DNA from 2 places in the Xenorhabdus budapestensis genome. Region 1 is predicted to be linked to the other one. Evidence: predicted binding sites of a transcription regulator. Region 1 holds the regulator's gene; the other holds the start of a gene.
The links. The regulator PhoB, encoded in region 1, activates phosphate uptake and scavenging genes when phosphate is short. The targets are predictions, from matches to a motif close to CTGTCATAAAACTGNCNNAT.
Positions count from the first base shown of each region.

Region 2: phoA (alkaline phosphatase) is a predicted target of PhoB. The motif match lies at 3,195-3,214, and genes of this name have one in related genera.

Region 1 is NZ_CP072455.1:856,301-863,163, reverse strand. It holds gene brnQ (branched-chain amino acid transport system II carrier protein) at 224-1,558, opposite strand; gene phoR (phosphate regulon sensor histidine kinase PhoR) at 2,039-3,460, opposite strand; gene phoB (phosphate regulon transcriptional regulator PhoB) at 3,610-4,299, opposite strand; gene sbcD (exonuclease subunit SbcD) at 4,602-5,873, shown strand; gene HGO23_RS03725 (AAA family ATPase) at 5,902-6,863, shown strand, end outside.
Region 2 is NZ_CP072455.1:721,252-728,114, forward strand. It holds gene HGO23_RS03125 (NAD(P)/FAD-dependent oxidoreductase) at 1-1,064, shown strand, start outside; gene HGO23_RS03130 (cupin domain-containing protein) at 1,138-1,518, shown strand; gene HGO23_RS03135 (aldehyde dehydrogenase family protein) at 1,534-3,027, shown strand; gene phoA (alkaline phosphatase) at 3,291-4,742, shown strand; gene HGO23_RS03145 (DUF1435 family protein) at 4,839-5,111, shown strand; tRNA gene HGO23_RS03150 (tRNA-Leu) at 5,221-5,307, opposite strand; tRNA gene HGO23_RS03155 (tRNA-Leu) at 5,380-5,466, opposite strand; gene rsmC (16S rRNA (guanine(1207)-N(2))-methyltransferase RsmC) at 5,642-6,655, opposite strand; gene HGO23_RS03165 (DNA polymerase III subunit psi) at 6,855-6,863, shown strand, end outside.

The DNA.
Region 1 (6,863 bases):
TATCAATAACCCTGAATTTACCAACCAAACATCTTCTAATAATTATTGAATTTATCAGCAACAAATTTATTAGGTATAATCTAGTGGAGTTTAGTTTTATATTTCTTGATAGATATTGTTATTATTTTATAGGAAAGGCAGGGCCAACAGGCATCAGGGCGGCATTGATTTATGCCGCCCGAATTGTTTTTCTTACAGAAGAATTAATGAATAGTAATCAGCATTATCCCTGCTGGATTTCATGCTTTGGAAGTTTGCCTTCTCCCGCAATGCGATCATAAATAGCAAATACTACCACTGACAACAGAGTCGGTATTAACCATGCCAGCCCTTGATTTGCCAACGGCAGATGAGTTGCCCATTTAGGCAGTAAATGTGATAAATACTCAGATGATTTAATGGCATCCAAAACCCCAAACATCAGGCTGACCAGCATAGCGGGAGCCAGAATACGGGTGAAGTTATTCCACCAACGGATCGTAAAACTCAACAATATCAGTACAATACAAGGCGGATAAATTGCCGTGAGCACCGGAATTGAAAAAGTAATCAGATGACTCAGACCCAAATTGGAAACCAGCATGGAGAACAATCCCAGGCTCAGAACCAGTGTGCGATAAGAGAGCGGCAGATAACGGCTGAAGAACTCAGCACAAGCGCAGGTCAAGCCTATTGCAGTTACCATACAAGCTATGAAGATCAATACCGCAAGGAAGAAGCTTCCATAGTTACCAAAAACACTCTGAACATAAGCATGCAGGATAGTTGCACCATTATCAGCTTTTGGTACTAATATGCCGCTGCCTTCCCCCAATTTGAACAAAGAAAGGTAAACCAGAGCCAGACAAAGCCCTGCAATCAAACCAGCCCACATGGTATAGCGGGTCAACAATGAAGAAGATTCCACCCCTCTGGAACGTGCAGCATTAACAATAACAATGCCGAATACCATTGCGCCAAGGGTATCCATAGTTAAATACCCGTTCACAAAACCATTTGAAAACGGTATTTCCTGATAAGTCTCAATAGCAGGAATAGAATGGCCCGCTGGCCATAACACAGCTGCAACTCCCAGAATGACTAATGCCAGTATTTTGATTGGTGCCAACACATGTCCGACGCTATCCAGTAATTTACCCGGATAAAGTGAAACCAGAACCACCAGTAAAAAATAGATTATGCTGTAAATGAAAAGTGGAAGTTCTCCGGAGCCTACTAACGGAGCGATACCCACTTCAAAAGAAACGGTTGCAGTTCTTGGTGTTGCAAACAGCGGGCCAACAGCCAGATAGCAGACAGTCGCCAGTATTAAACCCGCTGTTTTACCGATAGGGGAACTCAGAGCTTCAATTCCACCCCCTACTTTCGCCAAAGCAATAACGGTAATGACAGGTAAACCTACAGCAGTAAGCAAAAAGCCAGCGGCAGCGACCCAAACATGCTCACCCGCCTGCAAGCCAACCATAGGTGGAAAAATGATATTTCCCGCACCAACGAACAGAGCAAAAGTCATAAAGCCTAATGCCCAAATATCCTTAGATGATAAACGGTATGTCATAATGATTGTTAACTTATTGTTACTGAAAGAATTGCACATGCAATAGTAACTATTGCAAATACTTGAATTTTCACTGGCGAAACAGGATCCTGATTTAACAGTCAGTGATAAGTATCTGTTCCCTGATACTCGCAAGACACAGAATGGTAGTGGAAAGAACAGCTAGAATCGCCAACAACTACCCCCAAGTAAAACTTTTATAACGCCAAAAGGCAAGCAACAAACCAAAAAGCAGAGTAATATCTTAAACTAATTTTTAAAACTAGTGATTATTATCATCTATCATTGAATACACACTATATGATTTGCACTTTTTTATTCACATTGATTAATAAATCATTTTTTTGCCCGTATTATTACCATTAAATTACATTAACCTTATGATTTTTTTAATCAGTTTACCTATATCCTTCGCCTTTCAAGTTGCCTCTTTGTTAGCTGCACTCATCCACCCCGGTCACCGTTTTTATAAACATACGGTTATCTATGCTCCCGGGGATTAATGAGAGGCTCCTGCCTCTCACCGGAGGCCAGCCTTTGGCTGGACAAATTCGTTCCCGACGAATTTGTCGCTCCCTTGCCGCCGCGATGCAACTTGAAATCCATTGGGTATATATCGGAGACAACAAGCGGCTGAGGCAACAAAAAACTAAATGTAGAACCTTTCCCTACAGTGCTTGAAATATCGAGATGTGTATTGTAATGATGCAAAGCATGTTTCACGATCGCCAACCCCAACCCGCTTCCACCTGTTTGTCGTGAACGAGCACGATTAACCCGATAAAAACGCTCAGTCAGGCGCGGTAAATGCTCTTGGCTGATCCCTTGACCATTATCTTCGACTTTGAACAATGCTCCCTGAGAGGATCTAGACCAACTAACTACAATACGAGTACCTTCCACTGTGTGGTTAATAGCATTGTAAACGAGGTTCGACATTGCACTTCTCAGTTGTTCTTCATTCCCGAAAACCCGTAGTTTTTCATCGACATCAAACGCAATATCATACCGTTTATCTGCCAGTGTCAGCACTTCCTGCTGCAATAAAACCAACATAGCAGGCACATCAACAACATCATGCATATCCACCTGCGATCCGATTTCAATTCTGGAGAGATGCAATAGTTGTGTAACCAGACCATCCATTCTTCGGATCTGTTCCTGCATTGTCCTGATCGCTTTCTGGTTTGCTTCTCTACCCAATTCCTGATCCTGCATCATTTCCAGATAGCCTTGCAGTACTGTTAATGGTGTTCTCAACTCATGACTGGCATTGGCAAAAAAATCGCGGCGGAAATTTTCCAATCGCCGCTTTTGTGTAATATCACGGGCGATCATCAATAGTAGCCCTTCTGCATATGGCATTAACTGAAATTCCATCAGATGACTATTATTTAATTCAATGGAAAGAGGGTAAGTAAAATCGCCCGCAACCATATAGCGACTAAAATCAGGATAGCGAAGCAAATTAAAAATAGACTGCCCATTATCCTCAGGCCAGCGGAATCCTAATAAATGTTGAGCTAAGCGATTACACCAGAAAATATTACCTTCCACTGTCATCATCACCAGAGCATCCGGTAATGATTCCGCCCCGCTACGGAACCGTTTTATCAGTAATGCCAACTCCCGACGACGCTTACGGTTACGTTGCTGCAACTGATAAATGCCGTAAAATATGGGTTCCCACCCTCCACGACCTGAAGGAGGTAACATACTGCGATCCAACCAGAGCCAGTCAGATAATTTCAGTAAATTGTAACCATGCCATACCAGTGCCAGCAATAATGCCACCACCAGCAACCACGCCAGATGGCCAATAAAGAAAGACAAAATAATTGCAGGCAGACAAAAAATAAACAGACCCAGTACTAACTGCTTCCAGGATAACCGCTCCAGCACGTGATTCTCTCCGGCATGAAATTAAATGTTCATCATAATTATTTGGTTTACTTAGCTTTGTTTAGCTGATTTTGTTCATCTGGTTTTATTCACTAAGTAGTGTTCAACAAACCTGTCCACATAAAACCTATCGATAAAAACCAGACAGATTAATAACGGGTGGAGAAACGATAACCTGTACCACGCACAGTCTGTACCATTTTATCGTGTCCACCGATTTCAAGCACCTTACGTAATCGACGGATATGCACATCAACAGTACGATCTTCCACGTAAACATTAGCTCCCCATACATAGTTGAGTAACTGTTCACGGCTATAGACACGTTCAGGATGTGTCATGAAAAAGTGAAGAAGTTTGAATTCCGTTGGCCCCATATCCATATCCTGCCCCTGACTGGAAACTCGGTGGGATACGGAATCCAGCATTAACCCATCCATATTGATAATATCTTCCGCTGTCATGGGAGACATACGACGCAACACAGCTTTAATACGAGCAATCAATTCTTTCGGAGAAAATGGCTTAGTGATGTAATCGTCAGCACCAACATCAAGCCCACGAACCCGATCTTCTTCTTCTCCCCGCGCAGTCACCATTACGACAGGAATATCTTTGGTATTACTGCTGCGCTTCATCTGTTTAATAACTTGTATTCCTGAGCCACCAGGCAGCATCCAGTCTAATAATACTAAATCAGGGTAAGGCTCTGACAGACACCCGATAGCTGTATCATAATCTTCTGCTTCAACAGGTTCATACCCGTTTTGCTCCAGCACAAAGCACACCATTTCACGAATTGGGGCTTCATCTTCAACAACCAAAATACGTCTAACCATGGTTAATCCTGCCAATATTATTGAAGTCAGCAAAACTCACAATAATTCATTGTGAGTCAATTTTATTACAGTTTTATGAAACACCTTCTGTCTTCATCATAAAACTGTAATCAACATTGCAGGGAATTTATTACATAGCTGTCATATTTCATTGTTGTTGCGAAGCTGCTCGAAAACCTGCGAATGAAATCGTAATTACACACGACATCCCTTGAGCACTCATTATAATTAATAAGCGGAAAGCTGAAACAACACATAAATCAGAGCAAAAAAGCAAGATAAGAAAAACAGAGTAAAAAAACATGCGAATCATTCATACGTCAGACTGGCATCTTGGGCAATATTTCTTTACCAAAAATCGTGCCGCAGAGCATCAACACTTCTTACAGTGGCTTATTGGGCAAATAAATGAATATCAGGTTGATGCCCTGATTATTGCCGGAGATGTTTTTGATACGGGCTCTCCACCCAGCTACGCCCGTGAGTTATACAATAGGTTTGTCGTGGACTTACAACCCACTGGCTGTCAGCTCGTTATTCTTGGCGGAAATCATGATTCTGTCGCCACACTCAATGAATCAAAGACCCTATTTTCTTACCTGAACACCACCGTCATTGCTTGTGCAGAAACGGATATCCAGCAACAAATTAAGTTACTGAATAACAAAAATGGTCAACCCGGTGCCATTCTCTGCGCCATTCCTTACCTGCGCCCACGGGATATCATGATAAGTCAAGCAGGGCAATCAGCCATGCAAAAACAGCAGGCACTACAAGATGCTATTACGGAACACTACCACCAGCTCTATCAACAGGCTTGTCTATTACGGGAACAGCTCGGTCACCCTCTGCCGATTATCGCAACCGGGCATCTGACCACTGTCGGGGCTTCTACGACAGATTCTGTCCGGGATATTTATATTGGCACACTGGATGCCTTCCCTGCTCAGGCCTTTCCTCCTGCTGACTATATTGCTCTGGGGCATATTCATCGTCCACAACTGATCAATCAAGCTGAGCATATCCGTTACAGCGGCTCACCAATCCCCTTAAGTTTCGATGAAGTCGGGCAAGAGAAAAGTGTTTGTTTGGTTGAATTTAAGGAGGATAAGTTCAATAGTGTCACCCTGTTGCCCATTCCTGCTTATCAACCAATGCAATTAATTCGGGGGAATTTGCAACAAATCGAGGAACAATTACAAACTTTCAGTGACTATCAGGGAGAACGTCCTGTTTGGCTGGATATTGAAGTTGCAACTCAAGATTACCTGCATGACATCCAGAAACGCATTCAGTCTATGGCTGTCGATCTGCCTGTCGAAATCATCCTGCTACGGCGTAGTAAAACTACACGACAAATATCATTATCGGAAAAAAACAAAGAGATACTTACCGAATTGAGTGTATACGAAGTTTTCGAAAGACGACTGGCATTGGCTGAAATTGACGATCAACTGCAGAAACAACGCCTGACTACCCTGTTCAGGCAAACACTGGACGATATTGCTCAGCAACATACCCAAGAACAGCCGCTCAAAAACAATAGCTCAGAAACAGCAGCTCAAAAACAATAGTTCAGAGAAAATAGTAGGATGCAATAGCATGAAAATTCTTAGCTTACGGCTAAAAAATATTAATTCCTTACAGGGTGAATGGAAAATTGATTTCACAGCAGAGCCTTTTGCCAGCAACGGATTATTTGCTATTACCGGCCCGACAGGTGCAGGAAAAACTAGCCTGTTGGATGCTATCTGCCTCGCCTTATATCACGAAACCCCACGGCTCAACACCATTTCAGCCAATCAGAATGAATTAATGACCCGCCATACAGCCGAATGTCTGTCAGAAGTTGAGTTCGAAGTTAAAGGGGTTGCTTATCGTGCCTTCTGGAGCCAGCGTCGTGCCCGCAATCAAGCTGAAGGCAAACTCCAGCCCCCGAAAGGAGAATTAGCAGACAAAAAAACAGGCAAGATTTTGGCTGACAAAATACCGGATAAAAAAGAGAAAATTGCTGAAATAACTGGTCTTGATTTCAAACGCTTTACTAAATCTATCCTCCTGTCACAAGGTGATTTTGCTGCATTCTTAAATGCAGATGATAAAGACCGTGCCGATTTACTGGAAGAACTGACCGGTACAGAAATTTACGGTATCTTGTCGCAGGAAATTTACCAACGCCATAAAGAAGCCCAATCTGAATTAAATATTCAACAAGCTAGAGCTTCTTCAATCGAATTATTAACTCCGGCACAGATAGAAGAATACCAAAATCAGCAACAACAGCTTATCGCAGCAGAAACTCAGCTCAACCAGCAGCTTAAAGACTTACAGGCAACCGAACATTGGCTCGTACAACAAAATGAATTAGAACAAGCATTAACTAACAACAAATTGCTTTTTCAGCAGGCTGAGCAAGCTATTCAAGATGCCCACCCCCAATTACAACAACTGGCTGCCAGTGAACCTGCCGAAAAACTTCGTCCATTGTGGGATACACAAAATCGAGCATTTAATGAAAAGCAACGGCTTGATGAACAACACAGAAAAATAACATATGAGATTGA
Region 2 (6,863 bases), 140 kb from region 1:
TTGGTCATGATTTGGATCGGATTAAACACCATGTCGGTGAGAAAGGTCTGGAGACAATATTTAGAATCAGCAATATGGGGGCTGGAATTATTCGTGACCGGATTGCCAAATATGATATCAAGGCGGATTTCTGCCGGGGTTATGGTTATCTGGGTTATAACTCCCGACAAGAGAAGACACTGCGAAGCTGGCTGAAAGAATTTCGGGAAGCCAGTCCTGATGAAGAGATCGAACTTTATACTGGTTCAGATGTTAAAAAAGTCATTGGTTCAGATCTTTACACTTCTGCATTGAAACATATGGGCGGAGGACATGTTCATTCATTGAACCTATTGTTGGGCGAAGCCAAAGCGGTCACAGAATATGGCGTCAAAATTTTTGAAAACAGCCAGGTTTTGAACGTGGAATATGGCTCACGGGTTACCGTTCGTACAGCAATGGGCTCTGTGCGGGCAAACAAAATGCTATGGGCGTGCAATGCTTTTCTGAATGGTCTTGAACCGACCATTTACAAAAAAACAATTAATACTTACGCATTCCAGTTAATGACAGAAGAATTATCGGATGAACTGATAGAAAAAATCAGTCCGATCCGTGGGGCATATAGTGATATCAATCCTGTTATCAACTACTACCGGGTCACTAAAGAGAACCGATTGCTATTTGGTAGTGCGACAAAATATCTCGAATATATTCCTTCGGATTTAAAAGAATGGAACCGTAAGCAGATGCTGGATGTTTATCCCTACCTGAAAGATGTGAAAATTGAATTGGCATGGGGTGGGCCTATGAATTGTAGCGCCAGTCTCTTCCCGCAAATAGGTTCCTTACCAAAACATAACAACGTGTTCTATGTCCAAGGTTATTCGGGTTTTGGTGTGACGCCAAGCCATATTATCTGCAAAATACTGGCAGAAGGCATGAGTGAAGGCTCCGAGCGCTATTCACTGCTAAGTTCTATCCCACATCTGAATATTATCGGCAAAGATAAATTGAGGCATTTGCTTCTTTCTGCCGGAAAGATTTGGCATCAAGCGTCAGGCTATTGGAAAGGGCGTCGTTAGTTTTATTGATTTTGGAATTTTCACTTTTTGTACATGAACTTTTTTGCACAATAAATTCTGAAAGGTAAAAGTCATGATAAAGCCGTTATTGTTAGATAAAGTACTTCCTGAATTAATGCCAATTGGTAGTGTCACCAATCTTGGTTCTATCGTTGTAGAAGGTGATCCACAGGCAAGTGGTGCAATGATCCACGGAGAGCCAACGGATAACCTGACTTGCGGTATTTTTGCCTGTACCAAAGGAAAATTTAAGATGGTTTATCCCTTTGATGAAATGGCAACCGTTCATGAAGGCTCCGTGAAACTGACGGATGTTAAAACGGGGGTTATGGTCGAATACCACGAAGGTGACTCATGGTTTGCGGCAAAAGGCACTGAAGTCCTGTGGGAAATCACCAGTGAACGTTTCGTTAAACACTATATGGCATGTGTCAATGCTCAGGTTTCAGACTGACAAGAGGGAAATATAATGAGTGAAATCACTTTGCTAGAGTCCGTTACAGCTTTTTTGCAACGTTCTCATGGCCATTATATCAATGGACAAGTTGTTCGTGGCCAGGAAGGAAAAATCTTTTCGGTCGTCAACCCAGCATCTAATGAGGTGATCGCTACCGTCAACCGGGGAAGCCAGGCAGAAGCTAATGCTGCTATGGAAGCTGCATCAACGGCTTTTCATGGTTCATGGGCACAGACTTCTCCTATGGAACGTGGTAATTGCCTGATTCGATTGGCGGATTTACTGCAAAAACATAGAGAAGAACTTGCCCAGCTTGAAAGTCTGTGTTCAGGAAAAACCATTCAGTTATCCCGGATGCTGGAAGTTGGTGCTTCTGCTGAATATTTGCGCTACTTTGCCGGTTGGTCGAGCAAAATAAGCGGTGAAACGCTGAATGTTTCATTGCCATCGTTCAAAGGGGAACAATATACCGCCTTTACCCGCCGTGAACCGGTTGGTGTGGTAGTCGGGATTATTCCATGGAATTTCTCGATTATGATTGCTATCTGGAAACTGGGAGCGGCATTGGCCTGTGGTTGTACGATTGTTCTGAAACCCAGTGAGTATACTCCCTTAACTATGCTGCGTGTAGCAGAATTGGCGAAGGAAGCCGGAATTCCTGATGGTGTGATCAACATTGTCAATGGTTCTGGTACTGGTGTGGGTGCGGAACTACTCACTCATCCACTATGTGCCAAAGTCACTTTTACGGGATCAGTCCCTACTGGCTTACTGATTGGTAAATCCGTGATGGAAAACGGCCTGCTCCGTGCAACGTTGGAGTTGGGAGGCAAAAATGCGGCGGCTTTCTTGGCGGATATGTCTATCGAGAAAATTGTTGAAGGAATATTGGAAGCTGGTTATGTGAATCAGGGGCAAATTTGTGCAGCAGCGGAACGTTTCTATATTCCCTCTGTTCACATGGATGCGGTTTTGAAATTACTTTCTGAACGTTTGTCTGCGATGAAGATTGGCTCTCCTCTTGATGAAACAACAGAGATGGGGCCTTTGGCAAACAAAGAACATTACGAAAAAATTCTGTCTCTGTTTGAAAAAGCGCGTCAGGAGGGGAATGAAATCATATATGGTGGCCGTGCCCTGGAAGGGAAAGGTTTCTTTGTTATGCCAACCGTGATCCGTGCGAAAAGCGCCGAAGATACATTAATGAAAGAAGAAACGTTCGGCCCGATAGGGACTTTCCTCAGTTACGATAGTGAGGAAGAGCTGATTTCCATGATGAATGCAACGCCATTCGGTTTATCTGCCAGTTTATGGACAAACGACTTAAGTAAGGCAATGCGCATGATCCCACGTATTCGGGCGGGTATTTTATGGATTAACATGCACACGTTCCTTGATCCCGCAGTTCCGTTTGGTGGTATGAAATCTTCAGGAATTGGTCGTGAGTTTGGCAAGGCATTCATTGAGCACTACACAGAACTGAAATCGGTCATGATGCGGTATTGATAGCAACAGGCCATTTATACTAACAGATTTCAGGTTGTCTCATAGAGTGTAAACGGGGCAACCTGAAAGATATCGGGCCTAGCCGTTGGGTTGTATTTTGAAATCTGTTGGGTATTCACATGGTTCCAATACATATTGCAAGAAATTGTCATCAATGTGTTATTAATCTTTCACAGTAATGTCATATTAGGTGTTCACTATTTGGGGGAGAAATTCATATTTATAGTGTTTTGTTTAATTTTCCCGAAAGTCAGGAATACTCTATGCCTTATAGCTACATCCCCTCCCGTAATTACACAAAAAACTTGCTAACTCTTACTATCGCCATATTAATGTCAGGAACTTGTTTATCTGCACGAGCCAGTAATACAGGGAACATCATGGCAGAACCTCGTTTAGCTCGTGGAGATATAACCCAGTTTGGTGGTGCTCGTCGTCTTACCGAAGATCAAACGGATGCCCTTAAGGCAGCATTGAGAAACAAGAAAGCGAAGAATGTTATTCTGTTTATCGGTGATGGTATGGGGGATTCTGAAATCACGTTAGCTCGCAATTATTCACAAGGCGCTGGTGGTTTTTTTAAGGGAATTGATGCACTGCCTTTTACTGGACAATACACTCATTACTCTCTGAATAAAGAGACGAAGAAACCAAACTATGTCACGGATTCTGCGGCTTCTGCCACTGCGTGGTCAACAGGGACGAAAACCTATAATGGTGCGTTGGGCATTGATGTTTTTGGTAAAGCTCATCAGTCATTACTGGAGTTAGCAAAGAAAAACGGAAAAGCGACAGGGAATGTTACGACTGCTGAAATTCAGGATGCTACACCAGCCGCGTTGTATGCCCATGTCACAAACCGTAAATGCTATGGCCCACGGGAAACTTTGGCAAAATGCCCTACCGATGCTTTGGAAAACGGTGGTAAAGGGTCTATTACAGAACAGCTTTTAGTTGTGCGTCCCGATATTACTTTGGGAGGTGGTGCTAAAAGTTTTGAGCAACAATCGTTATCCGGCGCTAATAAAGGAAAAACTCTGAAACGACAAGCCCTGGAACAAGGGTATCAATGGGTAACGGATATAAAATCATTACATGGTATTCAAGAGGCCAATCAGAAAAAACCGCTGTTGGGATTGTTCAATAATGGAAATATGGATGTAATCTGGGAAGGGCCAAAAGCGGTTTATCACGGCAACATTAATGAAGCGCCAGTGAAGTGTAAAATTAACACTGATCGTAATTCCGCTGAACCCACATTGGCACAACTAACAGAAAAAGCGATTGATTTATTGAAAAACAATAAAAATGGTTTCTTATTGCAGGTAGAAAGTGCTTCGATTGACAAACAAGATCATGCAGCTAACCCTTGTGCCCAAATTGGGGAAACAGTGGCATTCGATGAAGCTGTACAAGCGGGTTTGAAATTTGCAAAGCAACATGGAGACACCTTAGTTATAGTTACGGCTGATCATGCCCATTCCAGCCAGATTATTGAACCCGATGTTAAATCCCCCGGGCTGACTCGCTCATTGATTACTAAAGATGGTGCAGTCATCACTGTAAACTATGGCAATTCAGAAAAAGACGAACAAAATCATACCGGAACACAATTACGTGTTGCCGCTTATGGCCCTTATGCAGCCAATGTTGTTGGCTTAACTGATCAAACCGATTTGTTTTTTACCATACGTAATGCGATGGAATTGAAATAATAAGGTAATGAATGTTGTTATAGATTTTTAATTTGTGATTAAGATGCCACAATATATGATAGTGGGAATCATTATCATTTGTTTTGGCGGTTGATTATGAACAGTGCAAAGCGGAATCTAAAGCTGACTGTCTGGCACAGCATTACGGGATTGTGGGGTATTCTGTTATCCAGTTTGGTTGCATTCGCATTAGTAATAACAGGAGCAGGGTTAGAACAATTTAAAATTAGCATCCAGGGGGCAATGATTTTAACGCTTTTGCTATTGTTACATCGTAATGCCCGCCATTTTTTGCTTCTCCCCGCCGGGATTGTTGTGACGTGTAGCCTGTTTGCTGGCTTGCGTTGTTTAGGGCACTTTCATTTTTGAGAACAATAAGATGTATTACAAGGATAAAACCAGAAAAGAGAGAGAAAATGTGAGAAAGAAAAAGCAAGAGAGTATGGAATATAAGAGATGAGCAGATAAATATTAACAGTGGTGCGAAGGGGGGGACTTGAACCCCCACGTCCGTAAGGACACTAACACCTGAAGCTAGCGCGTCTACCAATTCCGCCACCCTCGCAGATACTGCTATTTATCTGGTTTGTTTAATTGATTTATCCGGTTGATTCATTTAACTAATAGCTGTCTGACTTGGTGCGAAGGGGGGGACTTGAACCCCCACGTCCGTAAGAACACTAACACCTGAAGCTAGCGCGTCTACCAATTCCGCCACCCTCGCAAATTCAGACACTATCATTTAAAGACAACCAATTAAACAGATAGCACGGAGGCGCATTCTAGAGATTTTACGGCTGACGTCAATCATTATTTATCGGGAGAAAGCATGATTGATGCAAAAATCGACATATTGAAATTGCCCACCCATTTGGGAAGGGCAATGGCTGTTTGATTCGTTACTTCTTGGTGGCTTGATAAATTTTGAATTTACCTGTCTGAGCAATCACTTCGTGTCTACCAAAAGCGCTATCCAGCAGCTCTGGATAAGGTAAAAAAGCGTTTGCTACGATCCGGAACTTACCACCATATTTCAGATATTTGGGTGCCATGCGGATCATATCGTCAGCCGCTGACAGACTTGTCTTCAGGCCGTCATGGAATGGTGGATTGGAAATGATCCAGTCGAATTTTTCTTCAATAGCGGAGTAAACATTACTGGTAATGACACTCCCTTCCAGTTTATTCGCTTTCAATGTCGCTTTACTGGATGTGATAGCTGCTGCATTGACATCGCTGAGTGTCAGTGACAAGCCGGGGTTATTTTTACCCAACACCGTTGCTAAAACACCAGAGCCACAAGCGATATCCAGCAGGCTGCCAGAAATCGGTGTATCAAATGTAGAGAGCAGAAGACGGCTGCCAACATCCAGATCATCCTGGCTGAATACGCCGGGCAATGTATTGACGGTGACATCGCCGACTTGATAGCTGTTCCACCAATTGTTCTGATCAAATTGAACCTGATACTCCAGTTGACCGTAAAACAGGCTGCAACGGCGGGCGCTGTCTACTTTGCGGAAAGTGGCAATGCCTTCCATCAGTTTATCAACGCTACGAACACCACTGCGATTTTCGCCGACAATAAAAATATCGGTTCCGACAGGCAAAATGGAAAACAGACTACGCAGTTGGAAACGTGCTTCATGCTTGCTTTTTGACCAGTAATAAATCAGCGTATCACATCCTTTGACAAATGTGCTGTCCGCGGTAAGACCAAACGAGGCATTATCACCCAGTGTGCGGATCAGCGACTGCCAGTGATGATATTGATTAGTATGTACTCGCACACTTGCAGCTTCAATTTCCGTTGCCAGAGTATCCTGAAGGTCACCAGCAAAAAGCAGATGATGGGAGCGGAATTGCTCTTGATGGCGCAGGATAACTTCACTGGCCGATGTTAATACTGACATCTATGATTAGCTCCTTATAAATCTTTATCCAGTAATAATTATCTGTGGGCAAAACTGAGATGCCGCATTGATTGGCACAGAGATAAGCCCTCTGATAATATACCTTTCATCTTTCAAGTTGCAGTTTTGTTGGCTGCAACTTGAAATCTATTAGGTATATATTACCTGTTATTTTTTATGGCTGATGGAATAAAACACGATGACAAAG